DNA from 2 places in the Stenotrophomonas sp. STEN054 genome. Region 1 is predicted to be linked to the other one. Evidence: riboswitches for the same ligand, from Rfam matches in the RefSeq annotation. Region 1 holds a riboswitch; the other holds the start of a gene.
The links. A riboswitch is a leader RNA that binds a small molecule or an ion and turns the genes downstream of it on or off. The one in region 1 is predicted to bind cobalamin.
Positions count from the first base shown of each region.

Region 2: it holds a riboswitch for cobalamin, as region 1 does, so the genes downstream of both, btuB (TonB-dependent vitamin B12 receptor) here and AC1VXD_RS05590 (epoxyqueuosine reductase QueH) in region 1, are expected to answer to the same signal.

Region 1 covers NZ_JBXFWG010000009.1:87,057-101,816, forward strand. Annotated here, with positions in the region: gene AC1VXD_RS05580 (bifunctional nicotinamide-nucleotide adenylyltransferase/Nudix hydroxylase) at 1-596, shown strand, start outside; gene AC1VXD_RS05585 (nicotinate phosphoribosyltransferase) at 662-2,071, shown strand; cobalamin riboswitch at 2,175-2,368, shown strand; gene AC1VXD_RS05590 (epoxyqueuosine reductase QueH) at 2,527-3,198, shown strand; gene pncA (bifunctional nicotinamidase/pyrazinamidase) at 3,255-3,881, shown strand; gene AC1VXD_RS05600 (glutathione S-transferase family protein) at 3,895-4,866, opposite strand; gene purU (formyltetrahydrofolate deformylase) at 4,951-5,802, opposite strand; gene AC1VXD_RS05610 (DUF2798 domain-containing protein) at 5,863-6,117, opposite strand; gene AC1VXD_RS05615 (LysR family transcriptional regulator) at 6,240-7,151, shown strand; gene AC1VXD_RS05620 (NADH:flavin oxidoreductase/NADH oxidase) at 7,155-8,258, opposite strand; gene AC1VXD_RS05625 (NAD-dependent protein deacetylase) at 8,423-9,229, opposite strand; gene AC1VXD_RS05630 (acyl-CoA thioesterase) at 9,273-9,695, opposite strand; gene AC1VXD_RS05635 (LysE family translocator) at 9,860-10,423, shown strand; gene AC1VXD_RS05640 (hypothetical protein) at 10,542-11,102, opposite strand; gene AC1VXD_RS05645 (hypothetical protein) at 11,246-11,899, opposite strand; gene AC1VXD_RS05650 (ribonucleotide-diphosphate reductase subunit beta) at 12,262-13,281, opposite strand; gene AC1VXD_RS05655 (ribonucleoside-diphosphate reductase subunit alpha) at 13,394-14,760, opposite strand, start outside.
Region 2 covers NZ_JBXFWG010000042.1:10,495-25,254, reverse strand. Annotated here, with positions in the region: gene fabB (beta-ketoacyl-ACP synthase I) at 1-1,093, opposite strand, end outside; gene fabA (3-hydroxyacyl-[acyl-carrier-protein] dehydratase FabA) at 1,093-1,608, opposite strand; gene dinB (DNA polymerase IV) at 1,800-2,894, shown strand; gene AC1VXD_RS15310 (MBL fold metallo-hydrolase) at 3,161-4,075, opposite strand; gene AC1VXD_RS15305 (NAD(P)-dependent oxidoreductase) at 4,169-4,807, opposite strand; gene AC1VXD_RS15300 (LysR family transcriptional regulator) at 4,916-5,845, shown strand; gene gph (phosphoglycolate phosphatase) at 6,086-6,757, shown strand; gene btuB (TonB-dependent vitamin B12 receptor) at 6,828-8,675, opposite strand; cobalamin riboswitch at 8,795-9,017, opposite strand; gene AC1VXD_RS15285 (histidine phosphatase family protein) at 9,160-9,738, shown strand; gene AC1VXD_RS15280 (TfoX/Sxy family protein) at 9,796-10,158, opposite strand; gene AC1VXD_RS15275 (GAF domain-containing protein) at 10,155-10,637, opposite strand; gene bioD (dethiobiotin synthase) at 10,705-11,397, shown strand; gene AC1VXD_RS15265 (aminotransferase-like domain-containing protein) at 11,519-12,961, opposite strand; gene msrA (peptide-methionine (S)-S-oxide reductase MsrA) at 13,167-13,904, opposite strand; gene AC1VXD_RS15255 (cytochrome c biogenesis protein DipZ) at 13,920-14,760, opposite strand, start outside.

The DNA.
Region 1 (14,760 bases):
GCGACGTGGACTTCCACGGTGCGCTGCTGATGCTGCGTGGCAACGTGCCGGCGCCGGTGTACGACATGCTCGAAGCCTTCCGCAAAAGCGCACCGGCCTATGGCCAGCTGGTGGCCGAGTACCGCTTCATCGAACAGTACAAGGCCGCCTGGAAGGACGCGCCCTACGCGCCCACCTTCGTCACCACCGATGCGGTGGTGGTGCATTCGGGCCACGTGCTGCTGGTGCGCCGCCGTTCGGAACCCGGCAAGGGCCTGTGGGCGCTGCCCGGCGGTTTCGTCGGCCAGGAACAGAGCCTGCTCGACAGCTGCCTGCGCGAACTGCGCGAAGAGACCCGGCTGAAGATTCCGCTGCCGGTGCTGAAGGGCTCGCTGAAGAGCCAGCAGGTGTTCGACCACCCCGACCGCAGCCAGCGCGGCCGCACCATCACCCACGGTTTCCACTTCGACTTCCCGGCCGGTGAACTGCCGGCGGTGCGCGGCGGCGACGACGCCGACAAGGCGCGCTGGATTCCGGTGAGCGAAGCCCTGGAGATGGGCCCGCAGCTGTTCGAAGACCACCTGCACATCCTGGAGTATTTCCTAGGCCGGGGCTGACCCGACCGGCTTTCCCCACCGGCGGATAGACCGCCGGTGTCACTCGACGCGAAGGAGCTTCCGTCATGCATTACCTCGATAATCTTCTCCTCGACACCGACAGCTACAAGGCCAGCCACTGGCTGCAGTACCCACCGGGTACCGATGCCACGTTCTTCTACGTGGAATCGCGCGGCGGCCTGCATGACCGCACGGTGTTCTTCGGCCTGCAGGCGATCCTCAAGGACGCGCTGGCACGGCCGGTCACCCACGCCGATATCGACGACGCCGCTGCGGTGTTCGCCGCGCATGGCGAGCCGTTCAATGAAGCCGGCTGGCGCGATATCGTCGACCGCCTCGGTGGCCACCTGCCGGTACGCATCCGCGCCGTGCCCGAGGGCAGCGTGGTGCCCACGCACCAGGCGCTGATGACCATCGAATCGACCGACCCGGCCGCGTTCTGGGTGCCCTCGTACCTGGAAACCCTGCTGCTGCGTGTGTGGTACCCGGTCACCGTGGCCACCATCAGCTGGCATGCGCGGCAGACCATCGCCGGTTTCCTGCAGCAGACCAGCGACGACCCGCAGGAGCAGCTGCCGTTCAAGCTGCACGACTTCGGCGCGCGCGGTGTGTCGAGCCTGCAGTCGGCCGCGCTGGGCGGTGCCGCGCATCTGGTCAACTTCCTCGGCACCGACACTGTCTCGGCGCTGTGCCTGGCCCGCGCGCACTACCACGCGCCGATGGCCGGCTATTCGATTCCCGCCGCCGAGCACAGCACCATCACCAGCTGGGGCCGCGAGCGCGAAGTGGATGCGTACCGCAACATGCTGCGCCAGTTCGGCAAGCCCGGTGCCATCGTCGCGGTGGTGTCGGACAGCTATGACATCTACCGCGCCATCAGCGAGCACTGGGGCACCACCCTGCGCGATGAAGTGATCGCCTCGGGCGCGACCCTGGTCATCCGCCCCGATTCGGGTGACCCGGTGGAGGTGGTGGCCGAAAGCCTGCGCCGCCTGGATGAGGCGTTTGGCCACACGATCAACGGCAAGGGCTACCGCGTGCTCAACCACGTGCGGGTGATCCAGGGCGATGGCATCGACCCGGACACGATCCGCGCCATCCTGCAGCGCGTCACCGCTGACGGCTACGCCGCCGACAACGTGGCCTTCGGCATGGGCGGTGCACTGCTGCAGCGGCTGGACCGCGATACGCAGAAGTTCGCGCTGAAGTGCTCGGCCGCGCGGGTGGATGGTACCTGGATCGATGTCTACAAGGACCCGATCACCGATGCCGGCAAGACCAGCAAGCGCGGCCGCATGCGCCTGCTGCGCCGCTCGGACGATGGCAGCCTGCATACGGTGGCGCTGCCGGCCAGCGGTGACGACACCCTGCCGACGGGCTTCGAGGATGCGATGGTGACCGTGTGGGAGAACGGGCGGTTGCTGTACGACCAGCGGCTGGATGAGATCCGCGCGCGGGCCGCGGCGGGGCGTTGAAGGTACGTCCCGCCCGGGGTCAGAGCCCGCTGCGTGGCAGCGGGATCCGACCCCGGTGCCCCTTGACCGGCAGCAGCAACGCGTCCACCGTGGGCACGCCGAAGGTATCCCTGCTGTCGTCGCGACGACGACAGGGATTTGAACGGGAATCCGGTGAAGGCGCCTCGCGCGCCCATTCCGGAGCTGCCCCGCAGCGGTGAATGGAAACGAATCCTGCCAACAGCACTGGGCTCGCGCCTGGGAAGCGGCAGGTAGTAGGTGGGCTGCGGCCCGGGTCCATCAGCCCGAATACCGGCCCCGGCCGGGGGACACGACCGTCCCCTGACTCGACCTGGAATCTCCGCGGGGAGGTTGCCGGGGCCAATGTCGTCCTGCGCGTGCAGGCGGCGTGGCCGCGCGCGTCCTGTTCACGGTTTCCGGCCAGACCCGTTGCCCACGCCCAGATGCACCCGACGATGACCGAGTTCCAACGCCCCGCCCTGTCCCTGCCCGCCGACGGCAAGCGCCTGCTGCTGCATTCGTGCTGTGCGCCCTGCTCGGGCGAAGTGATGGAGGCGATCACCGCCTCCGGGATCGACTACGCGATCTTCTTCTACAACCCCAACATCCACCCGGTGAAGGAATACGAGCTGCGCAAGCAGGAGAACATCCGCTTCGCCGAGCAGCACGGCATCCCCTTCATCGACTGCGACTACGACACCGACAACTGGTTCAGCCGTGCGCGCGGCATGGAAGACGAGCCCGAGCGCGGCATCCGCTGCACGATGTGCTTCGACATGCGTTTCGAGCGCACTGCGCTGTACGCGCATGAGCACGGCTATGACACCATCAGTTCGTCGCTGGGCATTTCGCGCTGGAAGAACATGGCGCAGATCAACGATTGCGGCGTGCGCGCGGCGTCGCGCTACGAAGGCCTGCAGTACTGGGAATACAACTGGCGCAAGGGCGGCGGTGCCAGCCGCATGGTGGAGATCAGCAAGCGCGAACAGTTCTACCAGCAGGAATACTGCGGCTGCGTGTACTCGCTGCGCGATGCCAACCGCCACCGCCGCGAAACTGGCCGCGAGCGCATCAAGATCGGCCTGCTGTACTACGGGCAGGAGGCTGAAACGCCGCAAGGCGATTGACGTGTGCGCGGGAGGCGGCCACGCTGGTCGCCCCCTCAGCTGTGCTGGACCCTGCCATGACCGCCCTGCCCGCCGATGTCGCCCTGCTGGTGATCGACCTGCAGCCGGACTTCATGCCCGGTGGCGCGCTGGCCTGTGACCAGGGTGATGCGCTGGTGGCGCCGATCGCCGAGCTGCTGGCGCAGCGCCGCTACCGCACGGTGGTGGCCACCCAGGACTGGCACCCGGCCGACCACGCCTCCTTCGCCAGCCAGCACCCGGGCACGCGCCCGTTCGAGAACATCCTGCTGCACGCGCAGCCGCAGACCCTGTGGCCGGACCACTGCGTGCAGGGCAGCGACGGCGCCGCGCTGCACCCGGGCGTGGACTGGACCGTGGCCGACCTGATCCTGCGCAAGGGCACCCGCCAGCAGGTGGATTCGTACAGCGCGTTCCGCGAGAACCATGGCCCGGAGGGCGAACGCCCGCCGACCGGTCTGGCCGGCTGGCTGCACGAGCGCCGCATCCGCGAAGTGCATGTGTGCGGCCTGGCGCGCGATTACTGCGTGCTGTGGAGCGCGCAGGACGCAGTGAAATCCGGCTTCCGGGTGAAGTTCCTGTGGGACCTGACCCGGCCGGTGACCGAAGCCAACGACACGATGGTGCGTGAGGCGCTGGGCAAGGCGGGAATTGCGATCCTTTGATCCATCGCCGCCTTCACAGCTGTGCGGGGGGCAGGTCCCTCATCCATGCCGGGCCCCGCGCGACGATGCCGGTCGGGTTCAACTGGCGATGGCTCTGGTAGTAGTGGTGGGTGATGTGGTGGGCATCCACCGTGCGCGCGACCGCAGGCATCGCCAGCATCCGCTGCAGCAGCCCGTTCAGACCGGGGTAGCTGGCGATCTGCCGCACATTGCATTTGAAATGGCCGTGGTAGACCGCATCGAACCTCACCAGCGTAGTGAACAGGCGGATATCGGCCTCGGTCATTCGACCACCCACCAGCCACGGCGACTGCTGAAGCTGCGCATCCAGCATGTCCAACGTTTCGAACAACGGCCCCACGGCCTCGTCGTAGGCCTGCTGGGTGCTGGCGAAGCCTGCCTTGTAGACGCCATTGTTGACCGTTTCATAGACGCGCGCGTTGATCGCATCGATGTCCGCACGCAGGGCTTTGGGGTAGTAATCGCCGGGCAGCGCGCCGTGACCGTCGAACGCTTCGTTGAACATGCGCAGGATATCGGCCGATTCGTTGCTGACGATGCCGCGCTGCTCGCGGTCCCACAGCACCGGCACGGTCACCTTGCCGGTCATGCCCGGCTTCGCGGCGGTGTACAGCCGATGCAGGTACCCGGCCTGCAGTTCCGGGTCGGGTATCACGCCGCGTCCCGGCTGAAACGTCCAGCCCTGGTCACCCATGTACCAGTGCACCACCGATACGGGCAGCAATGATTCCAGACCCTTGAGCGCGCGCATGATCAGGGCACGGTGGGCCCAGGGGCAGGCCAGGCTGACATACAGGCGGTAGCGCCCGGAAGCGGCCGCATGGCCTGGCTGGCCCTGCGGACCGGGCCCGCCATCAGCTGTCAGCCAGTGGCGGAACGTGGATTGCTCGCGGTGGAACTGCCCATCCTCGCTGGCGGCCCCTGCGGTGCCGACCTGCCAGACGCCATCAACGAGTTGGCCCATACCGATACTCCCTCTGCTGCAGAACCGATACCGTAGCGCGTGCAGCCGCAACGTCCGGTGAGAACTGCGTGGAGGCGGGCCCCCTCAGCGGAACACTACCGTGCGATGCCCGTTGAGCAGGATGCGGTGCTCCACGTGCCGGCGCACGGCACGCGCCAGCACCTGTGATTCGGTATCGCTGCCCAGCCGCACAAGTTCGCGCGGCGCCATCGCGTGGTCCACGCGGGCCACGTCCTGTTCGATGATCGGGCCTTCGTCCAGATCCTCGGTCACGTAGTGCGCGGTGGCGCCGATGATCTTGACCCCGCGCGCGTGCGCCTGGTGGTACGGCTGCGCGCCCTTGAAGCTGGGCAGGAAGCTGTGGTGGATGTTGATCGCGCGACCGGCCAGGGCACGGCACAGCGTGGGTGAGAGGATCTGCATGTAACGCGCCAGCACCACCAGGTCGATGCGCTCGCGTTCGACCAGGTCGATGATCTGCTGCTCCTGAACGGCGCGCGTGTCCGCGTTGACCGGCAGGTGGTGGAACGGCACCTGGTAGGACGCGGCCAGCGGCGCAAAATCAGCGTGGTTGGACGCCACCGCGGCGATGTCCACTTTCAGTTGGCCGCTATGGGCGCGGAACAGCAGGTCGTTCAGGCAATGGCCCTGCTTGCTGACCAGCACCAGCAGGCGCGCGCGGCGGCGACCGTCGTGCAGCTGCCAGTCCATGCCGAAGTCGGCGGCCAGCGCGCCCATCGCCGCATGCACGGTGTCCAGCGGCAGGCTGGCGTCGCGGTCGAAATGTACGCGCAGGAAGAAGCGGCCGCTCTCCTCATCGCCGAACTGCTGGGCGTCGAGGATGTTGCAGCCGTGGTCGAACAACAGCCCGGATACGCGGTAGACGATGCCGGTGCGGTCGGGGCAGGACAGGGTAAGAATGGAATCGGGGCGCATCGCCCGAGTGTAGGGCAGCATCCTGCCGCGATGCACAATGCTGTCAGATGCAACCGATCTTCAGTGCGGATGCACCGTCAACGCGACCAGACGCACCACCAGCGGGCGTACCAGCAGCACCCCGCAGAATGCCACCGGCATGGCCATCTGGTAGGCGGCCAGCACCCGGGCCAGGTAGTCGCTGCCCAGTCCGGCATTGGCAGCGGTGATGACCAGGCACATCAGCAGCGCCATCAGGCCGGCCATGAAGAACGCGAAGACAAACGGCGTGCTGCGGGCGTGCAGCTTCCAGCGGGGCGATCGGGGTGGGGCCATGGCACATCGCATCGAATGAAGTGGGCCGGCAGGCTAGCGGTGCGGCGGCCCGCGCACAGCCCTGTCGCGCTTGGTACAGACCCAAGCGATACTTGTCCTCCCGCATGGCAAGCTGGCCGGTCATGAACCTGTTGCAGCTCATCCGCAGCTTCACCCGCACCGCAGAGACCGGCAGCATTGCCGCCGCGGCCCGCCACCTTGGCATCAGCGCCACCGCCGTGGGCCAGAACATCAACCGGCTGGAAGCCCACCTGGGCGTGCGCCTGCTCAACCGGAGCACGCGGCAGCTCGCACTCAGCGAAGCCGGTGCCGTGTACCTGGCGCAGGTGCGGCACATCGAGGCCGACCTGGCGCGCGCGCAGGCGATGGTCACCGCCGGCGATATCGAACCGTCCGGGCCGCTGCGCATCGCCAGCAGCAGCGCGTTCGGCCGCCACGTGCTGGCACCGCTGCTGCCCAGCCTGCAGCAGCGCTACCCGCAGCTGCAGCTGGAACTGCGGCTGAGCGATCGCGCCGTGCAGCATGGGCCGGAAGCGGTGGATGCCAGCATCCGCATCGGCGCGCAGCTGGAAGACGGGTTGGTAGCGCGGCCGCTGGCGCGCATCCCGTTCGTCTTCTGCGCATCGCCGGCCTACCTGGAGGCGTACGGCGCGCCGGCCGATCCGACCGCACTGAACGGCCATCGCGGGCTGCTGCACCGCTTCCCCACCGATGGCCGGCCGCTGCGCTGGGGCCTGCTGAAGGACGGCCAGCGGGTGGATGCGGCGCTGCCGCCGAGCATGGTCTGCGATGACATCGACGCACTGGCCGAACTGGCCGCTGCAGGCGCGGGGATCACCCGGCTGGCTGCGTTCGTGGCCGAGCCCTATCTGCGCGATGGCCGCCTGCAGGCGGTGTTCGGCCCGGCCAGCGACTGGCAGCCCGAGCCGATGGAGGTGTTCTTCTGCGTGAGCGACCGCCGCGATTTCACCGCGAAGATCCGCGCGCTGTTCGAGCACCTGCAGGCCGGCATCGCGCCGGCCTGGCAGGTCTGAGGCTCAGCGCGCGCGGAACACGTTGCGCGCTTCGCGCGGCTCGCAGCGCAGGTACTGCGGCGACGGCACCACGCTGTCGCCCAGCGCGGCAGCGGCGTGCCACGGCCAGCGCGGGTCGTACAGGATGCCGCGGGCCAGGGCGATGGCATCGGCCTGGTTGTGGCGCAGGATCGATTCGGCCTGTTCCGGCTCGGTGATCAGGCCCACCGCGATGACCGGCATGCGCAGCTTCCTGGCCTTGATGGCCGCCGCGAACGGCACCTGGTAACCCGGGCCGACGCTGATCTTCTGGCGCTCGTCGAGGCCGCCGCTGGACACGTGCAGGAAGTTGCAGCCGCGCGCGTCGAGGATCTGCGCCAGCGCTTCGCTCTGCACCAGGTCCCAGCCGCCGTCGACCCAGTCGGTGGCGGAAATGCGAACACCCACCGACACCTTGTCCGACACCGCGGCGCGCACTGCATCGAACACTTCCACCAGCAGGCGCAGGCGGTTCGGCAGCGAGCCACCGTAACCGTCGGTGCGGCGGTTGCTGAGCGGCGACAGGAACTGGTGCAGCAGGTAGCCGTGCGCGGCGTGGATCTCGATCAGCTCGAAGCCCAGGCGTTCGGCGCGCACTGCGCTGGCGGCGAAGGCGGCGATGACCTCGGCGATGCCGGCTTCATCCAGCGCCTCGGGGGCCGGGTCGGTGGCGTGGAACGGTACCGGCGACGGGGCCACGGTGGCCCAGCCGTTGGCATCGTCGGCCGGCAGCTGGCGGCCGCCGTCCCACGGGCGGGCGGTGGAGGCCTTGCGGCCGGCGTGGGCCAGCTGGATGCCCAGCGGCATCGACGACCAGCGGCGGACGCTGGACAGCACCTGGGCCAGGGCGGCCTCGGTCTCGTCATCCCACAGGCCCAGGTCGGCCCAGCTGATGCGCCCCCGCGGCTCGACCGCGGTGGCTTCCAGGATCAGCAGGCCGGCGCCGGACTGCGCCAGGTTGCCCAGGTGCATGGCGTGCCAGTCGCTGGCGCGGCCCTCTTCGGCGGAGTACTGGCACATCGGCGCGATCACGATGCGGTTGGGCAGGGTCAGGGGGCCGAGGGACATCGGCGAGAACAGTTGGCTCAAGACGGTAAGGACATGCGTAGGGGGTGCGTATTGCACCGCTGCACGGGCTGCGGATCAACCTTCTGGATGGATCGCTGTTTCGCGCGGCCTGTCACCGGTAGCGGCGGGCCATGCCCGGCGAACAACGGCCGCCGCGCTGCGCGCTCGCCAGGCATGGCCCGGCGCTACCGGATCACGAAACCCGCCAACGCCTCGGCGCAGTCCCGTTCATCCTTGAACTGGAGCAGGTCGTCGGCGCGGGTGCGGCCGCGGTTCAGCGCCGCCACCGGCAACCCGGCCTTCGCGGCAGCCTGCACGAAGCGGAAGCCGGAATAAACCATCAGCGAGGAGCCCACCACCAATACGGCATCGGCCTGCTGCAGGTGCTCGTGCACGGCCGCCACGCGCTCGCGCGGCACGTTTTCGCCGAAGAACACCACATCCGGCTTCAGCAGGCCGCCGCAGTACGGGCAATCCGGCACCACGAAGGCGGAGAAGTCGGCTTCCAGGTCGGCGTCGCCGTCCGGGGCGATGCCCGCTTCCAGCGTGTCCCAGCCCGGGTTGGCATCCAGCAGGCGCTGCTGGAAATCCCCGCGCCCGCTGCGGCGTTCGCAGCCCATGCAGCGCACCCGATCCAGCCGCCCATGCAGGTCGATCACGTTCCGGCTGCCGGCGCGCTGGTGCAGGCCGTCCACGTTCTGGGTCAGCAGCACCTGCAGTGTGCCGCGGGCTTCCAACGCGGCCAGCGCCTGGTGGGTGCCGTTGGGCAGGGCCAGGCCGAAGCGTGGCCAGCCCAGCAGGCTGCGCCCCCAGTAGCGCTGGCGGGTGGCCACCTCGCCCATGAAAGCCTGGTAGGTCACCGGCGGCGTGCGTTTCCACTGGCCGTCGGTATCGCGGTAATCGGGGATGCCCGAGGCGGTACTGCAGCCGGCGCCGGTCAGCACGAACAGGCGTTGGGCGCGGTCGATGAAGTCGGTCAGCGGCGGGGTCATGGCAGCCAAATGGGGGCGCGCGGACGCCCCTGCAAGCGCGTGGTCAGCTGGCCGGGTCGGCCACCGGGGCGCCCGGCAGGCGCGGCACGGCGGTCGGCTGGCCATCATCACCCAGCGCGATCATCACGAAGTGGCCGCGGGTGCACAGCTTGCGCTCGCCGCTGTGCAGGTCTTCGGCAATCAGCTCCACCTCAACCTTCATCGAGCTGCGGCCCACTTCGACGATGCGGCCCACGGTTTCCACCATCTGGCCGATGCGGATGGGCAGCTTGAAATCGACCTGGTCGCTGCGCGCGGTCACCACGGTGCGGCGCGAATAGCGGGCGGCGGCCAGGAAGGCGGCCTTGTCCATCCACGCCAGCGCCTGGCCACCGAACAGGGTGCCCATGTGGTTGGTGTGGTTGGGGAAGACGATTTCGGCCATGCGCACTTCGATGGGCGGCACGGTTTCGGGGATGGGGGTCATGGCGGGGCCATCGGTGTGGGGTGCGGCAATGTTAAGCCAGGCCCAGTGCAGGCGGCGCTAGACTGCGCCACGCCCACTGCACGGAACGTCACCATGCCCGCCGCCACCGACCTGCTGGCCTTCGCCCTGCTGTCGCTGGGCATGGTGCTCACGCCGGGCCGAACATGGTCTACCTGGTCTCGCGCTCGATCTGCCAGGGCCGCCGCGCCGGGCTGGTGTCGCTGGGCGGCGTGGCGCTGGGCTTCGTCTTCTACATGCTGTGCGCGGCGCTGGGCATCACCGCCCTGCTGATGACCGTGCCCTTCGCCTACGACGCGCTGCGCATCGGCGGCGCGCTGTACCTGTTGTATCTGGCCTGGCAGGCGATGAAGCCCGGCGCCCGCTCGCCGTTCGCGGTGCATGCGCTGCCCGTCGACAGCCCGCGCCGGTTGTTCGCGATGGGTTTCCTCACCAACCTGCTGAATCCGAAGATCGCGGTGATGTACCTGTCCCTGCTGCCGCAGTTCCTGCACCCGGACGGCCACGGCAGCGTGCTGGCGCAATCGCTGGTGCTGGGCTTCACGCAGATCTCGGTCAGCCTAGCGGTGAACACGATGATCGTGCTGATGGCCGGCAGCATTGCGGCATTCCTGGCCGCGCGACCAAGCTGGCAGGCCGCGCAACGCTGGTTGATGGGCACGGTGCTGGCCGGGCTGGCCGTGCGGATGGCGGTGGAAGGACGGCGGTAAAACCGCTGGTAGCGGGGGGGGCGCCCCCCCGCGGGCGCGCCCCCGGGGGGGGGGGCCCGCCCGGGGGGGGGGGGCGGGGGGTGTTTCTCCCCCGGGGGGGGGGCCCCGGGCGCTACCTTCAGTGCACGGTCGGTCCGGCGACCAGCCGCTCCATCGTTTCCGCGCAGCGGCGGCCGTTGATGGCCAGGCACAGCATGGCGTGGATGGCTTCGGCCGGCTGCTTGCCCTGCAGCGGCGAGGTGCTGCCAGTCGCCTGGGCAAGCTGGTGGTCGCAGAGCAGCAGAGCGGTGCCTTCGATGCCCTGCATCAGGCGGCGCAAGCGCAGCAGCAGATGGTTGAGTTCGTGCGCGTTCGTCGGATCGGTACTCATGGTGGTGCCTCCATTACGGATCAGGCCACCGGTGAGGGTGGCGGACGATGCGTGGCTGCAATCCCGGAAAAACCGATGAGAAACCGGTGGGCGTTCGCCCTCCAACGCATCGCCCGCCATAGGCGTGCGACGGTCCACCAACCGCCACCGGGCAATGCCGGCGACGGTTGGCGAGCCTACCATCGGTTCTTCTGCGGGATTGCAGTCCCGGCTGCTGGTGCGCCAGCAACGCGCCATGATGGGCAGCGGAATCCGCATGATTCCAGAGGGTTTTGCGACAAAGTTTTGAACTGAGGCGAACGACGACATAGCTCGTCGCCATCGTCTGAATCCGCAGATTGCGTCAATTTGCGTGAACCAATCCTTGGTCTTTGCAAGTAGCCTGAGGACAGCAATCCAGTCGCAGAAACGAAGAGCCCCGACCGAAGTCGGGGCGCTTACGACAACACCTGTTAGGGCTCTAGGCCTGGCCAAATCAGTTCAATCAGCTTGGCGTGTTCCTCAAGCTCGCGCATGGTGCCCTTTCGCACTTTGCGACCGGTGTGGAGAACACCGGTGAAAAGGTCGATGTACTCGATCTGCTCAGGCTCAATGTGCAGCCCATTTTCGCTCAACAGCCAATGAGCGAATTCAAGGGTCAATCGAACGGCTGCCGAGTCTGCTTCAGCTTCCTTGCAATTGAAATAGATGAACTTCCGAGTACTACCGTCCATCGCAACCAGGTCTGGCGAGAGGCGGAGCTCAAGGCTACGCATGCTGGCGTAGTAGCGGGGGATGGAGACTGGAATGAGCCCGCGATGAGCGTGATCAGACCTTACAAAAGACTCAAGGACCCTGTTGCAGTGGAGCCGCCTTGATGCCTGCTTCATTCGCTGGAACTCGGCACGTGCGTCCACCAAAGCGGTAGTACCGGTCTCCAAGAACGACTTGATGCCCTTAAGTGGCGGGCCGTAGTAGGGTTGCATGAAAACCTGAGGTGCTTGGCGAGGGAATTTCTGGCCGTGAAGCAGCTTCTGCTGTTCAACACCACGAAGCCGCGTAAAGCTGGCGAGACTTCGGACAGAGAGTCGCGGGAATGACTCTACGGATTTCAGGATGGCGCTCATTGTGAGGTACGTCCTCGAAAGCAAAGGTCGAACTAGCTCGAAGTGCATGACGCACATGCGAGCTAGATGCGGATGTGGAGCGGCTGAACCACTTCTGCGGTTGCTTCCATGTCAATGACCGCTTCACATCTGGATGCCCGTTAAGAAAAATGGGCTTTACCAGTGATTTCACTTGGACCTACAATTGCGCGTCCGCCAAGACACGAATTTGTAGGAATCAAGCGAAGCGTCTGTTGCTGGAAGCTTTTTGGTCGCTTGCCCTCCCTTTCGTTGTAGTTTTGAAAAACGTCTCGCCTCGGCGAGACGTTTTTTTTGGCCGAAACCAAAGCAAAGGGGCGCGATAAGCGCGCCCCTTTGTTCGATCAGAAGTTCATGTCGAAGGCGACTTCGCCCTGCACGCCGACCTGGTAGGCCGAGGCGCGGCGCTCGAAGAAGTTGGTCAGTTCCTGCACGTCCTGCAGTTCCATGAAGCTCAGCGGGTTGCGCACGTTGTACTTGCGCTCCATGCCCAGGCGATGGAAATGGTTGTCGGCGCAGTGCTGCAGGTACTGGCGCATGTCGCGGGTGGAGATGCCCGCCACGCCACCGGACAGCACGTCCTCGGCGAACTGCACTTCGCACTCGATGGCTTCGGCCAGCATTTCGTAGACGTCCTGCTTCATCTTGTCGTCGAACAGGTCCGGCTCTTCCTCGCGGATCACATCCACGCATTCGAAGGCGAAGTCCATGTGCGCGCTCTCGTCGCGGAACACCCAGTTGGTGCCCGAGGCCAAGCCGTTGAGCAGGCCGCGCGAGCGGAAGTAGTACACGTAGGCGAAGGCGGCAAAGAAGAACAGGCCTTCGATGCACGCGGCGAAGCAGATCTGGTTGAGCAGGAACTGGCGACGCTCTTCGCGGGTCTCGATGCGCTTCAGGTTCTGGATCGAGTCGATCCACTTGAAGCAGAAATCGGCCTTCTTCTTGATCGAGTCGATGTTCTCCACCGCGTCGAAGGCTTTGGCGCGCTCATCCGGATCCGGCAGGTAGTTGTCCAGCAGGGTCAGGTAGAACTGCACGTGCAGCGCTTCTTCATACAGCTGGCGCGACAGGTACATGCGCGCTTCGGGCGCATTGAGGTGCTGGTACAGGTTCAGCACCAGGTTGTTGGACACGATCGAATCGCCGGTGGCGAAGAACGCGACCAGGCGGTGGATCAGGTGGCGCTCGCCCGGCGACATCTTGCTGTGCAGGTCGCTGATGTCGATCTGGAAGTTGATCTCTTCCACCGTCCAGGTGTTCTTGATCGCGTTCCGGTACATGTCATAGAACTGCGGGTAGCGCATCGGGCGCAGGGTCAGTTCAAAACCGGGATCGAGCAGCATCTGCTTGGGCTTGTCGGCCATGGGTGTTTCCTTGAATTCCTGGGTGAGCCGCCGGGCATGGCCCGGCGCTACCGTGGGTGTTTCCGCAGCGGAGCAGGCGTGTCGACCAACGGTCGGCACCCACCGCGCGGTGTTACTGGCAGGCCTCGCAGGCTTCCGGGTTCTCCAGCGAGCAGGCGATGGCCTCTTCCGGGCTGAACACCTTTTCCGGCGCTGCGGTGGCAGTGTGGCTGACCGTGGTCTTGGCGATCTTGGTAGCCGGGCGCGAACGCAGGTAGTAGGTGGTCTTGATGCCCTGCTTCCAGGCGTACATGTACATGGAGGACATCGCGCCGATGTTCGGGCTTTCCATGAACAGATTGAGCGAGGCGGACTGGTCGATGAAGGCGCCACGGTCGGCAGCCATGTCGATCAGCGAACGCATCGGCAGTTCCCACGCGGTGCGGTAGACGTGGCGCAGCGTTTCCGGAATCTGCGTGATGCCCTGGATCGAGCCTTCGGCCAGCTTGATGGCGTCGCGCATTTCCGGGGTCCAGTGGCCCAGCTTCTTCAGCTCGTTCACCAGGTAGCGGTTGACCTGCAGGAAGTCACCGGACAGGGTTTCGCGCTTGAACAGGTTGGACACCTGCGGTTCGACGCACTCGTAGCAGCCGGCAATCGAGGCGATGGTCGCGGTCGGGGCAATGGCGATCATCAGCGAGTTGCGCAGGCCGTGTTCCTTGATGCGCCCGCGCAGGGTGTCCCAACGCTCGGCATCTTCGGGCACCACGTTCCAGGCATCGAACTGCAGCTCGCCGCTGGCCGCACGGGTGTCGGCGAAGGACGGGTGCTTGCCGCGTTCCTGGGCCAGTTCGACCGAGGTTTCCAGCGCGTGGAAGTAGATGGTCTCGGCGATCTTCTTCGACAGCGCGCGTGCTTCGGCGCCATCGAACGGCAGGCGCTTGCGGAAGAACACGTCCTGCAGGCCCATGCAGCCCAGGCCGACCGGACGCCAGCGCAGGTTGCCGCGGCGCGCCGATTCGATCGGGTAGAAGTTCAGGTCGATGACGCGGTCGAGCTGGCGCACGGCCAGGCGCACGGTGTCGGCCAGCTTGTCGAAATCGAACTCGCCGTTGCCGTCGAAGTGGTTGCCCAAGTTGATCGAACCCAGGTTGCACACTGCGGTCTCTTCGGCCGAGGTGACTTCCAGGATTTCGGTGCACAGGTTGGACAGGTGGATGACGTTGCCGGCGCGCAGGGTCTGGTTGCTGGCGCGGTTGCACTTGTCCTTGAAGGTCATCCAGCCGTTGCCGGTCTCGGCCAGGGTACGCATCATCCGCGAGTACAGCTTGCGCGCGGAGATGGTGCGGTTGGCCTTGCCCTGTGCTTCGGCCTGCAGGTAGGCGGCCTCGAAGGCTTCGCCGAACAGGTCGGTGAACTCCGGCACGACGCGCGGATCGAACAGCGACCATTCCTGGTCGGCCTCGACGCGCTTCATGAACAGGTCCGGGATCCAGTTGG
Region 2 (14,760 bases), on a different contig from region 1:
CCGGGTCCAGCTCGGTGATGTTGGCCGAGCCGGCCACGAAACCATCGCGCATCATCAGCAGGCAGTAGATCGCCTCATGCACGCTGGCCGCGCCGAGCGAGTGGCCCGACAGCGCCTTGGTCGACGACAGCGGCGGCACCGCATCGCCGAACACTTCGCGGATCGCGCCCAGCTCGGTCACGTCGCCCAGCGGCGTCGAGGTGCCGTGGGTGTTGAGGTAATCCAGCGGACGGTCGACGTTCTGCAGCGCCATCTTCATGCAGCGCACCGCGCCTTCGCCGGACGGGGCGACCATGTCGGCACCGTCGGAGGTCACGCCGTAGCCGATCAGCTCGGCATGGATGCGCGCACCGCGGGCAACGGCGTGGTCGAAGTCTTCCAGCACCAGCATGCCGCCGCCACCGGCGATGACGAAGCCGTCGCGGTCCTTGTCATACGGGCGCGAGGCGCTGGCCGGGGTGTCGTTGAAGCTGGTCGACAACGCGCCCATCGCATCGAACATCACGCTCATCGACCAGTGCAGGTCTTCGCCGCCACCAGCGAACATGATGTCCTGCGCGCCATGGCGGATCATGTCCGCGGCCGCGCCGATGCAGTGCGCGGAGGTCGCGCAGGCGGCCGACAGCGAGTAGCTGACGCCCTTGATCTGGTACGCGGTGGCCAGGCAGGCCGACACGGTGGAGCACATCGTGCGCGGCACCATGTACGGGCCGACCTTGCGCACGCCACGGGCGCGCAGCAGGTCCACGGCACCCACCTGCCATTCGCTGGAACCACCGCCGGAACCGGCGATCAGGCCGGTGCGCAGCGCGCTCACCTGTTCCGGCGACAGGCCGGCATCGGCGATCGCATCGCGCATGGCGATGTAGGCGAAGGCAGCCGCATCGCTCATGAAGCGCTTCTGCTTGCGGTCGATCTGTGCATCCAGGTCCAGATCCACGCGGCCGCCCACCTGGCTGCGCAGGCCGGCTTCGGCGTGGTCGGGCAGCGCGGTGATGCCGGCGCGGCCTTCGCGCAGCGCCGAGGAAACGGTATCCAGATCATTGCCCAGGCACGAGGTGATGCCCATGCCGGTGATGACGACGCGACGCATCAGAAGCTCCCGGTTTCAGTGAACAGGCCCACGCGCAGGTCGCGGGCGTTGTAGATCTCGCGGTCGTCCACGTACATGCGGGCATCGGCCTGGGCCATCACCAGCTTGCGGTTGATGACGCGGGTGATGTCGATCTCGTAGCGCACCAGCTTCGCTTCCGGCAGCACCTGGCCGGTGAACTTCACCTCGCCGCAGCCCAGGGCGCGGCCCTTGCCGGGCGCGCCCAGCCAGGTCAGGTAGAAGCCGGTCAGCTGCCACATGGCATCCAGGCCCAGGCAGCCGGGCATCACCGGGTCGCCGATGAAGTGGCAGCCGAAGAACCACAGGTCCGGGCGGATATCCAGTTCGGCACGAACCATGCCCTTGCCATGCGGTCCGCCGTCCTCGCGGATTTCAGTGATGCGGTCGAACATCAGCATCGGGTCGTTGGGCAGACGGCCGGCGGCGGCGCCGAACAGTTCACCGCGGGCGCTGGCCAGCAGCTGGTCACGGTTGAACGCGTGGAGACGAGTCATGGAAAGCGCATTCCTGGAAGCGAAAACAAGGCAACAAGTCCCCGAGGATGCACGACGGTTGCAACGGGAATCAAACCGCCGCACCGTACGCGTGCGTAGTGTTTTCCCCGGGAATCACGCATCCCGTTGATGCACAACGACCATACTTCGCCGTCTGGACCGGTACGGTGCGGTTATCATGTCAGCCAACCATGAACGCACTGCGCAAGATCATCCACGTCGACATGGACGCCTTCTACGCGTCGGTGGAGCAGCGTGACGACCCGTCGCTGCGCGGCAAGCCGGTGGTCGTGGCCTGGCGCGGCGCGCGTTCGGTGGTGTGCGCGGCGTCCTACGAGGCTCGGGTGTTCGGCGTGCGCTCGGCGATGCCGGCGTTGCGTGCCGAGCGCCTGTGCCCGGATGCGATCTTCGTGCCGCCGGATTTCGCGCGTTACAAAGCCGTGTCACGCCAGGTGCGCGAGATCTTCCTGCGCCACACCGATCTGGTCGAACCGCTGTCGCTGGACGAGGCCTACCTGGACGTGACCGCGCCGAAGAGCGGCATCGAACTGGCCACCGAAATCGCGCGCACCATCCGCGCGCAGATCCGCGAAGAGACGAACCTGACTGCTTCAGCCGGGATCGCGCCGAACAAGTTCCTGGCCAAGATCGCCTCGGACTGGCGCAAGCCTGATGGCCAGTTCGTCATTCCGCCGCAGCGCGTGGATGCCTTCCTGCTGACCCTGCCGGTGAAGAGCGTGCCGGGCGTGGGCAAGGTGATGGAAGGCAAGCTGGCCGAGCGCGGCATTGTCACCTGTGGTGACCTGCGCAACTGGACGCTGCCGGACCTGGAAGAGAGCTTCGGCAGCTTCGGCCGCAGCCTGTACAACCGCGCCCGCGGCATCGACGAACGCCCGGTGGAACCGGATCAGCAGGTGCAGTCGATCTCGTCGGAGGACACCTTCGCCGAAGACCTGCTGCTGGAAGACCTGGGCGAGGCCATCGTGCAGCTGGCCGAGAAGACCTGGCACGCCACGCGCAAGACCGAACGCATCGGCCACACCGTGGTGCTGAAACTGAAGACCGCCCAGTTCCGCATCCTCACCCGCAGCTACACCCCCGACCGCCCACCGGAATCGCTGCAGGAACTGCGCGACATCGCCCTCTCCCTGCGTGCCCGCGTCGACCTGCCCGCCGACACCCGCTACCGCCTGGTCGGCGTCGGCCTCGGTGGATTCCGCGATAAGGAACTGGTCGTGCAGGGCGAACTGTTCGGGCACGGCCCGAATCATTCCACCTCCATCTGACCGACCCCGTGCCGACCAACGGTCGGCACCCACCAGAGCGGATCGCTGTTCCGACAGATCGTGGGAAACTGTCGAAGGCGGGGTGGGTCCGGTTGCGGGGGGGTGAGCGGCATGGATGCCGCGACCAAGCCCCCATGGACGGGTTCACGGCGTCCCCTGCCACCGGACCCACGCCGCCAACCCATAGATACCCAGCTGTTGCTCCGGCTGTTGCCGTTGCATTGAGCAGGTGCAGGGCGCAGCCCTGCAAAAACAAACCACCTGCCTCAAGGCCACTGCATCTCGCCCTTGGCCACCTTCGCACTCAACTCCAGCGACGCCACGCCTTCCAACCTGGGGTAACGCGCCCGCATCGCCTTCACCAGCGCCGCACTGTCCTCCGCCTTGCCCGTTTCCACGTCGAATGCACGGATGTAGTCCGCCGTGAAACGCAGCGCGCCCGCATCCAGCGCCGTACCGGGCGCATAATGGCCCGGCACCACCACCTTCGGCTTCAGCGCCTGCAGCTGCTGCAGCATCTGCAGCCAATCGGCATGCGACTGCGGCGTCTGCGTATCGGCCATCCACACATGCTCGCCGGCCACTACCGGAATGCCGCCCACGATCGCGCGCAGCGACGGCACCCACAGCACCGTGCGGTCCGGCGTCGGCCCATCCAGCCCGATCAGCGGCAGGCGCTGGCCTTCCAGCTGCAGCGCATCGCCCTCCAGCACCTGCGGCACGATGATGCGCGCGGGCACATCGGCACCCATCTTCGGGCCCCAGTAGGCCAGCTTGCCGGCCTGGGTCTGCTCGATATGGGCGACGGTCTGCGCGGTGGCGACGATGCGTGCCTGCGGGAAGGCATCCTGCAGCGTGGCCAGGCCGAAGTAGTAATCCGGATCGCCGTGGCTGATGTAGATCGTGGTCAGCTGCTTGCCGCTGGCGCGGATCTTTTCGACCAGTGCACGCGCATCGCGGGCCGCGAACTGTGCATCGACCAGTATTGCCTCGCGGCGGCCTTCAATCAGTACCGAGGACACCGAAAACATCGCCTGCGGGCCGGGATGGAAGGTCTGCAGGTGCAGTTGTGAGTGTTTCGCCGCCGTGGCGGCTGCCGGCGTGGCCGGTGCGGCCAGCAACGGCGCACTGGCGAAACCGGCGGCCAGCGCGAACGGAAGAAGCAGGGCAGCAGTACGCATCAACGATTCCTTGTGTAGAGCCGAGCCCATGCTCGGCTGCAGTGTTTGCCTCGAACCAAGCGCAGGCTCGGCTCTACCGGGGAAACGTATCGATCAATACGCCGCAGTGATGATCTGCTTCGGGTACTTGGCCGCTTCCAGCTCGGCCACGAACGCCGCACCGTAATCGGCGTAGCTGATGCGGCTGTGGCCGCTGGCATCGGCGAGGAAGGTCTTCGCCTGCACGCGGTACTGGCCACGCTCGTCGCCCGGGCCGATTTCCGCCGCCGGCGAGAAGAAGGTCCAGTCCAGGTCATCCACGGCCTGCAGGCGCTTCAGCGCTTCGCGCGCGGCCAGTGCGTACGGCTTGTAGGCGGCCGGGAAGTCCGGGGTGTCGACCAGCTGCACGCCCGGCGCGATCTCCAGGCTGCCGGCGCCACCGACCACCACTACGCGCGGCACCTTGGCCTGGCGCGCGGCGGCGACCAGCTGGTCGGCCACGGTGGCGATCTGGGCGATGTCATCACCCGGGCGCGGGCCGTAGGCGCTGGCCAGCACCTCGTGGCCGGCAATCACCGCAGCCAGGGCGTCGGTGTCGTCCAGCGCGGCGATGGCGAGCTGGGCACCGGCCAGTTCGGCCGGCAGGTCCTTTTCACTGCGGACCACGGCCGTGACCTGGTGGCCGTTGGCCAGCGCGTGGCGGGCGATCTGGCGCCCGATGTTGCCGGTGGCACCGACGAGGGCAATCTTCATGGCGGAACTCCTTGGGGCGGAATGGGGTGGGAACGTGGCCACTGTAGGCCGCTGCAGTTGCTCGAAAAACAGCGTATAACGCGCTTGTTTGTTGCATGGATCGAGCAGATGGACCGATTGACCGCCATGACCGTGTTCGTCGAAGTGGCCGAGCGCGGCAGCCTGACCGCCGCCGCCGAGGTGCTGGACATGTCCCGCGCGATGGTCAGCCGCTACCTGGCCGAGGTGGAGGACTGGCTGGGCGCGCGCCTGCTGCACCGGACCACGCGGCGGATCAGCCTGACCGGCGCCGGTGAAGCCGCGCTGGCGCGCTTCCGGCAGATGCTGGCCATCGGCGAGGAACTGCAGGGCGAACTGGCCAGCGACGATCCCGAGCCGCACGGCACCCTGCGCATTACCGCCAGCGTGTCGTTCGGGCAGAGCCATCTGGCCCGCGCTGTGGCTGCCTTCGTGCAGCGCCATCCGGCGGCGCGCATCGAGTTGCTGCTGGTCGACCGCATGGTCAACCTGGTGGAGGAGCGCGTGGACCTGGCCGTGCGCATCGCACGCCAGATCGACCCGGGCCTGATCGCGCGACGGCTGGCCACCTGCCGCTCGGTGCTGTGCGCCACGCCGGCTTACCTGCAGGCTCATGGCACGCCCAGCGCGCCGGAACAGCTGCCCGCGCACAACTGCCTCACCCATCACTATGTGGGCAAGAGCCTGTGGCAGCTGCACCGCGATGGCCGCTCGCTGTCGGTGGCGGTGGGCGGCAACATCAGCGCCAACGAAGCATCACTGCTGCTGGAAGCGGTGCGCGCCGGTGCCGGCATCGCCATGCTGCCGACCTACCAGGTGGCACCGCTGCTGCGTTCGGGCGAACTGGTGCAGCTGCTGCCGGCCTACGAACTGGACGAGCTGGGCATTCATGCCGTGTACGCATCGCGTCGACAGCAGCCCGCTGTCATGCGGCGGTTCCTGGATTTCCTTGCTGAGTGTTTTGCCAGCCCGGCCTTCCAGGATCTGGATTGGCGCCCAGCGACCAGGGAGGACACATGAACCATGGACAGGCACTGCTCGACCACAACCGCGCGGCGTGGGAATGGCAGGCGCGCGAGGTAAGCGATCGGTATCGCCCGGTCGATATGTGCCCGGGGTACGCCGCTTGTGTGTGGACCCGCAAGACCTGCCGACCGTCGAGCGCAAGGCCAGACTCCGCGCCCGCCGGTTCGGCTCAGGGGGAATCGGGAAAAGCGCGGGGCGTACAATGGACGGCCCACGTCGTACAGGTGCCGTCCTTTGTCGTATCCCTATCCGTTGGTTGTGTTTGATCTGGACGGCACGCTGGTGGACAGCGCGGCCGATATCGCCGAAGCGCTGAACCGCACGCTGGAAGACATCGGCCTGGCGCGCGTGCCTGAAGCCACCGTGCTGGGCTGGATCGGCGATGGCGTGCGGCGGCTGGTGGAGCAGGCCGTGCATGCCGCCGGTCGTGACATCGATCTGGCCGAAGTGATGCCGACCTTCATGGTGCATTACCGCGAGTGCCTGCTGCGCAGCCCGCGCCTGTTCGACGGCGTGCCCGAAGCGCTGGCCGTGCTGCGCACGCGTGGCGTGCCCCTGGCCATCTGCACCAACAAGCCGGCGGCGCTGGTGCCGCCGCTGCTGCAGCACCTGGGCATCGGCGATGCGTTTTCGCTGGTGCTGGGCGGTGATTCGCTGCCGCAGCGCAAGCCCAGTGGTGAACCGCTGCGGCATATCGCCGCGCACTTCGGGCTGGCAGTGGACGCCTGCCTGATGGTTGGTGATTCGCTCACCGACTACCGTGCCGCCGAAGACGCAGGCATGCCGATCGCACTGGTGCGCTACGGCTACCCGCGTGGCCTGGACCTGGAAACGGCACATGCCGTGGCGGTCATCGACGACCTGCGTGACCTGCCGGGGCTGGCATCAGGCATTCCGACGCCGTGATCCGTTCGCCGGGCATGGCCCGGCGCTACCAATCATGTAGATCGACGCCATGCATCGATGCCGAGGCCCGTTACTTCGGCTGGTAACGCACGCTCAGCTGGTATTCGCGGCCCGGCTGGTTGAACCACGCCACGGTCTCGTAGCTGCGGTCGAACAGGTTGGCCGCGCGCGCCAGCAGCGACCACGATGGCGTCAGCGCATATTCCGCGCGCAGGTCCAGCGTACCGTAGCCGCCCACCTTCACCGCGTTGCTTGCGTCGTCGTAACGCTTGCCCGCGCCCTGCACGGTCAGCCCGGCGCGGAAATCACCGAAGCGGCGGTCCACGTCCAGGCGCGCGGTCTGCTGCGCGCGGCGCGCCAGCCAGTTGTCGAACTGCGCGCTGCCAGCGGTGCGGTTGCGCGGGTCGGTGTAGCTGAGCTGGCCATTGATGTCGAAGCCGGCCAGCACTACGCCCGCGGTCAGTTCGGCCCCGCGGATACGCGCCTTCTCGACCTGCTGCATCATGAAGGTCGCCGCATCGTAGGTGATCAGGTCATCGATGCGCGTCTCGTACACGTCCATGCCCCAGTGCCAGCCCTGGCCGTGCTGCGACAGGCCGAGGTTGGCGCTCTTCGACTTCTCCGGATCCAGCGTCGGCACGCCGCTCCACGGGTCGTACAGGTCGCTGAAGGTCGGTGCCTTGAACGCGGTGCCGTAGCTGGCATTCACGCGCAGGCCGTGGCCGAGGTCCATCGCCCAGCCGAGGCTGCCGGTGGCGTGGTTGCCGAACTGCGCATTGTCATCGTTGCGCGCGCTCACCTGCAGCTGGTGGCGGCCGAAACGACCCTGGTACTGCACGAACACGCCGGTGTTTCGGCGGCTGTCGACCAGATAGCCCGCGCTGCTGCCATCGAGGTTGTCTTCGCTCCAGTCCACGCCGGTGCTCAGCAGCTGGCCCTCGGCCAGGCCGATGTCGGCCTGCAGCGATGCATTGTCGCGGTGGGTCTGCGCGCTGCCGAACACACCGAAGTCACCGTAGTTGTCCGATTCGTTGTCGCTGCGGCCGACGCTGGCGGTGAAGGCCAGGCGATCGGTCGGGGTGTAGCGCACCTTGCCGGACATCACCTGCTGCAGCGTTTCCGAATAGTTGTAGTAACCGTCGTAGTGGTTCTCGCCCTCGGCACGCAACGCGCTGCCTTCCACGCTCCACTGGTCGTTGAAGGTGTAGCCACCGCGCAGGCTCTTGGACAGGTTGCGGTAGCCATCGCGGTCGGGCTCATCGGCGAAGCAGCCGGCGAACAGCGTGGCCGAGCCACGGCAGGCGTTGATGCCGTCGGTGTGCTGGTAGGCGATGTCGGCGCCGAACCAGCCGTGCTCGCCGCTGCCACCGATGCCGCCGCTGGCCTCGCGCAGGCCATTGCTGCCACTGCCGAGCTGGAAGTGCGGGGCGAATTCGCCCTGGTTGCGACGGGTGAAGATCTGGATGACGCCACCGATGGCATCGGCGCCGTACAGGCTCGACTGCGGACCGCGCACGATTTCCACGCGTTCGATCTGTGCCAGCGGCAGGTCCTGGTACATCGCCAGGCCGAGGTCGGCGCTGTTGATGCGCACGCCATCGACCAGCACCACGGTGTGCGAGGAATTGGTACCGCGCAGGAACAGCGAGCTCTGCTTGCCGAGGCCACCGCTGTTGGTCAGGTTGATGCCGGCGCGACCTGCCAGCAGTTCCTGCAGCGAGGTGGCTTGGCTGGATTCGATCTGTGCGCGGTCGATCACCTGGGCCGGCGCGATGCTGTCCTGCAGGGCGATGGGGGTACGCGTGGCGGTGACCAGCACCTGGTCCAGCGCCGCGGTGTCTTCGTTGGCCTGCGCATGGGCCAGGGCGGGCAGGGCGGCCAGCACGGCCAGGAACAGCATTCGGGACTGCAGCTTCATCGGGGGACTCCAGGTGCCACGCACGCCCGCGTGGCGAAGGGGAGGAACCGCGAGCAAAGGCAGGCAGGCGCCGAAGCCGCGGCAGCGCCACGGTCATCCAGCGCCATGCCCACCGCATCGCGACCTGAGGCTTCCGGGCCGGTCTCCGGGCTTGCCGCCAGGTGGCGCGAGGCCACCGTCCAGGCGCCTTCCCATGCCGATGGCACAGTGGCGGTATTGCCTGGAACAGACGTGCTTACCGTTGCGGGGGCAGCGCCGGCCTGGCGTGTTGCCACGCGTCACCGGCTTCCCGTTTCAACCTGCCGGCCATGGCCGCAGGTCACCTGGAAGTGGGCGCAGTCTACGGCATCCCCGGGACCCCGTAGAGTCGAGCTTGCTCGACTGCCTTCGCTGTGCCCGTAGAATGTCCCCTCGATCCCGTGGTGCCGTTGCCGATGTCCCGCTGTTTTCTGCTGTTCCCGCGTTGCCTGCACAGGACGCACGCATGATCCTCGACCTGGTCCGCCATGCCGGCAACGGCCGCGATGAGTTCCTCGATGGCCGCAGCGATCCGCCGCAGCTGGCCCGCCTGCCGCAGGAACTGGTCGACGCCTATGCCGAGCAGGACTGGCAGCGGGTGATCAGTTCGCCGCGCCTGCGCTCGCTGCACACGGCGATGGCCCTGGCCACCCCGCGCGGGCTGGACGTGGAGGCGGACGAGGAGTGGGAAGAACTGGATTTCGGCGATTGGGACGGGCAGTCGTTGTTCGACCTGCCGGAGGACGCGCTGGCGGCCTTCCATGCCGATCCGCATGCGTTCCCGCCGCCCAACGGCGAGAGCTGGGGCCACTTCGAACGGCGCATCGCACGCGCGCTGGATCGCCTGCTGGACGATGAGGATCCGCTGCCGACCGTGGTGGTCAGCCATGGCGGCCCATTGCGCATGGTGCTGTCGCAGGTCTGCGGGCTGCCGCTGTCGCTGTGCTGGGCACTGCGCATCGACCACGGCACGCGCCTGCGGGTGTGGCTGGAACGCGGCGAAGTGGGCCTGGTCGGCGAGCTGCTGGAACTGCAGCAGCCGTAAGCCGCATCACCGTGGTAGTGCCGGCCGCTGGCCGGCCTTCCCCGCAACGCGGACGCCTCAATCCTCGTCGGCGCTCTCGGCGAAACTGTCTTCGCCGTCATCCCCGGTGTCGAAGCGCTGCTCATGCACCGGGCCCGATGCCGGGCCAGCCGCCTTCAGCGGATGCGCGGCGATGCGTGCCTCGTAATCCTGCACCAGCGCCTCGCGCTGGGCTTCGCCCAGCTCCTGCCAGTGGCAGTCCCGCAGCGCGCCTTCCAGCGAATAAAGCAGGTTCAGGCTCGGCTTGAAGCCGGCGCGCTTGACCTTGACGAAGGCCCCGACCGCGCCGAGCGCGGCCAGGTCCTCGCGGCTGCGCAGGCCGACCTGGCGCAGCCACGCCGCGCTCTTCGGGCCGATGTTGCGCAGCTTCGGTGCGCTCATCCCAGGGCCTCGACGAACACGCGGGCGATGGCTTCCAGACCGGCCTGGTCCTCGGCATCGAAGCGGTCCACCTTCGGGCTGTCGATGTCGAACACGCCGATCAGTTCATCACCGCGCAGCAGCGGCACCACCAGCTCCGAGCGCGAGGCCGAATCGCAGGCGATGTGGCCGGGGAAGGCGTCGACGTCTTCCACGCGCTGGGTGACGCGCTGGCTGGCGGCGGCACCGCACACGCCCTTGTCCAGCGGGATGCGCACGCAGGCCGGCAGGCCCTGGAACGGGCCGACCACCAGCTCCTTGCCGTCATAAAGGTAGAAGCCCACCCAGTTCAGGTCGGGCAGGGCGTGGTAGACCAGCGCGGAGAGGTTGGCCGCATTGGCGATGCGGTCGGACTCGGCGTAGACCAGGCCGCGGGCCTGTTCCAGCAGCTGGGCGTATTGTTCCGGCTTGCTGCCGGTGAGCGAGGCATTGGCGAACATGCCTGCAGTCTAGCAAGCGTACGGGACCAGCGATAATGCACGCTCTGTTGCATGCCTGGATCTGTTGATGCCCCTGCCCACCCTGATGCCGCCGGCCGTGTTCGTCACCGGGACCGATACCGAAATCGGCAAGACCGCCAGCAGCACCGCGCTGCTGCATGCGCTGCGCCGGCGCGGGCTGCGTGCGGTGGGCATGAAGCCGGTGGCCAGTGGCAGCCAGGACCTCGGCCAGGGCCTGCGCAACGAGGATGCTTTGGCGCTGCAGGCGGCCAGCTGGCCGGTGCCGGACTACGCCGACCTGAATCCCTATGCGCTGCGGCAGCCGCTGGCGCCGGAACTGGCCGCCGCCGAGGACGGCGTGCAGGTGCAGCTGGCGCCGATCGTGGCCGCGTTCGCGCGCCTGCGTGCGCAGGCCGACGTGGTGGTGGTCGAAGGCGTGGGCGGCTGGCTGGCGCCGATGTCGGCCACCTTGGACCAGCTGGATCTGGTGCGCGCGCTGCGCCTGCCGGTGCTGCTGGTGGTGGGCATGCGCCTGGGCTGCGTGAACCACGCACGGCTGACCGCGCAGTCGCTGCAGGCCAGCGGCGTGGAGTGCCTGGGCTGGATCGGCAACCACATCGATCCCACCATGCAGCGCCAGGACGAGAACATCGCCACGTTGCAGCAGCGCCTGCCGATACCGTGCTGGGGGAGGTTGCCGTACCTGCCGGGCGCGGATGGCCTGACCCTGGGCGCGCACCTGGGAGCGGAGCAGCGGTAGAGTCGACTGTCAGTCGACTATCGCGCGCAGCGCGGGGTCTGATCAGGAGCAGTCGACCAACGGTCGACTCTACCCGGCAACCGATACGAACGGCACCGCGATTGCCGGCCAGCGGCCGGCACTACCGTGCCGACAATTCCCGCGCGATCGCACCCAGCCGCTCCACCGCACTGATGAAGCGCGCATCCAGCGCCTGGCAGCACGACAGCCGCAGGCAATGCCGGTAGCGCGCACCGCGCGAATACACCTGGCCGGGCATGAACACGATGTCCTCCGCCAGCGCCCGCTCGAACAGTTCGCGGGTATCCACGCCCGGCAGTTCCAGCCACAGCAGGAAGCCACCCTGTGGCTCGGTGGCACGGGTGTCGGCGGGGAAGTGTTCGGCCACCAGCTGGCGCAGGCGCCCGACCTGTTCGCGGTACAGCCGGCGCATGCGGTGCAGGTGGTGCTCGTAGCTGCCGGCTTGCAGGTAAGCGGCCACCGCATCACCCAGCAGCTGTGGTTCACCGCCGGTCGACTGGAATTTGAGCAGGGCGATGCGCTCGGCGAAGCGGCCCCCATCGAGCCAGCCGATGCGGTAATCCGGCGCCAGCGTCTTGGAGAAGCCGCCGACCACCATCACCCAGCCATCGCGATCAAACGCCTTCAGCAGCGGCGCCGGTGGCTCGCAGAACTGCAGCTCGGCGTACACCGCATCCTCGATCAGCGGCAGCTGGCGTGCATTGATCAGCTCGGCCAGGCGCTGCTTGGCGGCCGTCGGCATGGTGCAGCCCAGCGGGTTGTGCACGGTGGGCATGACCACCAGCGCGGCCAGCGGCGTGTGCTCCAGCAGCGCTTCCAGCGCATCCACGTCCAGCCCGTGCTGCGGGTGGGTAGGCAGTTCGATGGCCTGCAGGCCGAGGTTGGCCAGCAGCGGGTACAGGTTGAAGTAGGACGGGGCCTCGATGCCCACGGCCGCGCCCGGTTCGGTCACCGCGCGCAGGGCCAGCTGCAGCGCTTCCATCGCGCCGTGGGTCAGCAGCAGGCGGTCGGCATGCGTATGCAGGCCCATCCGCGGGCCACGCCGTACGATCTGCGCCAGCAGGCGCGGCGAGCCATTCGGGCGCGCATAGGTTTCCACCGTCTGCTGGCCGTGGCGCAGCACCTGCGCGGTGTGCCGGGCCAGCTGGGCGCCGGGATAGAACTGCCGCCCACGCGGCCCGGCAAACGCCAGATCGATCACTCCAGGGCGTTGCTGTGCCTGGAGCACGCGCGCCATCAAGGCCTGCTGCAGCGGTGCGGTGGGCGCCGAGGGTGCATCGCGCAGCGAACGCTGCGGCACTGACAGGCGCGGCGCCACCTCGAAACCCGCCTTCGGCCGCGGCACCACCAGCCCTGCATCTTCCAGCTGCCGGTAGGCCGCGATGACGGTGTTCAGGCTGAGCTGGCGCTGCGCGGCCATCTGCCGCAGCGAGGGCAGGCGGCTGCCGACCGGCAGACGACCGCCGTGGATTGCCTCGGCCAGCTCATCGGACAGGCGCTGGTAGCGCGGCGGGGCCGGGGTGGTGCGCGGATCTGTATCCATTGGACTGGCCTGCATCTGGAGCTGTACCCAGGATGCCGCCGAGCCTAGCATGGTGCTGTCGGTGGGGCCTGATCGGGGCCTGGCCGATCCATTGCAAACGCACGGCCGCAAGGCCGTGCGTCTTTTTTTGTGTAGAGCCGAGCCCATACCCGGCTGCTTTCCCGGCAGGGCAGCCGAGCATGGGCTCGGCTCTACGAAAGCGCGGTCAGCGCATCGGTACCAGCGATGCCTGGCGCCGGTACAGCGCGGGGAACTGCTTGCCCAGCGCGGCCAGCTTCGGTGCGTCGTAGTAGCGGATGTAGGCCGCCTGCGGGTAGTTGTTCATGTAATTCTGATGGTAGCTCTCGGCCGGGTAGAAACGCTGGCCGCTGGCCACCTGGGTCACGATCGGGCCGCGGTAGCTGCCAGCCTTGCCCAGCTGGTCGATGTAGGCGCGGCTGGCAGCCAGCTGCCTGGCGTCATCGCTGAAGATCGCCGAGCGGTACTGGTTGCCGTGGTCGGGGCCCTGGTAGTTCAGCTGGGTGGGATCGTGCGCCACCGAGAAGAACACCTGCAGCAGCTGCCCATAGCTGACCTGGCGCGGATCGTAGTCGACCTTCACTGCTTCAGCGTGTCCGGTGCGGCCGCTGCTGACGCGCTCGTAGCGCGCATCGGCGGCACTGCCTCCGGCATAGCCGGCCACCGCATTGCTCACGCCTTTCACGTGCTGGAACACGCCCTGCACGCCCCAGAAGCAGCCACCGGCAAACACCACGCTGGCGTGGGTGGCGCCATCAGTGAAGGCGGCATCGCCGGTGGGTGCCGGCAGTGCCTGTACCTGCGCGCTGGCGGTAGCCGGCGCGGCCATCGCGCCGCGATCAACCAGCAGCACGCCGGCCACCAGTGCCGTGGCGACCAGCCCGGCAACACCTGTTGCAATGCCCTGTTCGAAGGAGAATTTCATCGTGCCCTCCTGTTCTCAGCCAAAGGTGAAGGCATAGGCCTGCACGCCCGCATCGAGGAACTCGATCTCGAAGCGGTGCGGGCCGACCGTGCCGCGCTGGCGCACCAGCTGGTACAGACGGTTCTCGTTGACCACGCCGGTGCCATCGGCGCCGACATCGCTGCCGGCATCGGTGGCCGGCAGCGGCTTGCCGTCCAGCCACACGCGGAAGCGCACCGGCGTGCCATCCTGCGTCGGTGCCAACACCAGGTGCAGGTCGCGGGCATGGAACTGGAAGGCGAGGCGGCCGCCGGCCTGCTGCAGCTGCGCGGCTTCATCGGTGACGGTCCAGCGGCCGGACAGGCCCCACTGGTTGAGCGCGAGGCTGGCCGGCAGCGTGTAGTCGAAGGCCACATCGTTGCGCTGCCCGCCGGGCGAGGCGAAGTGCTCGGCGCGTGCATGGCCCAGGTAGGTTTCCGGCGAGCGCAGGTTCCCCATGTCGGCCTGCGTGGCCACGCCCTGCAGGTCGGCGGCGGCCGGGTCGGCCGGCGGCGGCAGATCGGTCTGGCCGGCCTCGGTCAGCAGGCGGCGGATCACCTGTTCCGAATGCGCGTAATTGCCTTCACCGAACTGGTGGGCGCGGATGTTGCCCTGCGCATCGACGAAGTACTGCGCCGGCCAGTACTGGTTGTTGAATGCGCGCCAGATCGAATACTGGTTGTCCAGCGCCACCGGGTATTCCACCTTCAGCTGCTGCACGGCCTTCATCACGTTGCGCGGGTCGCGTTCGAAGGCGAACTCGGGCGTGTGCACGCCAACCACCACCAGGCCATGGTCGCGATAGCGCCGTTCCCATTCGTGGACGAAGGGCATCGCA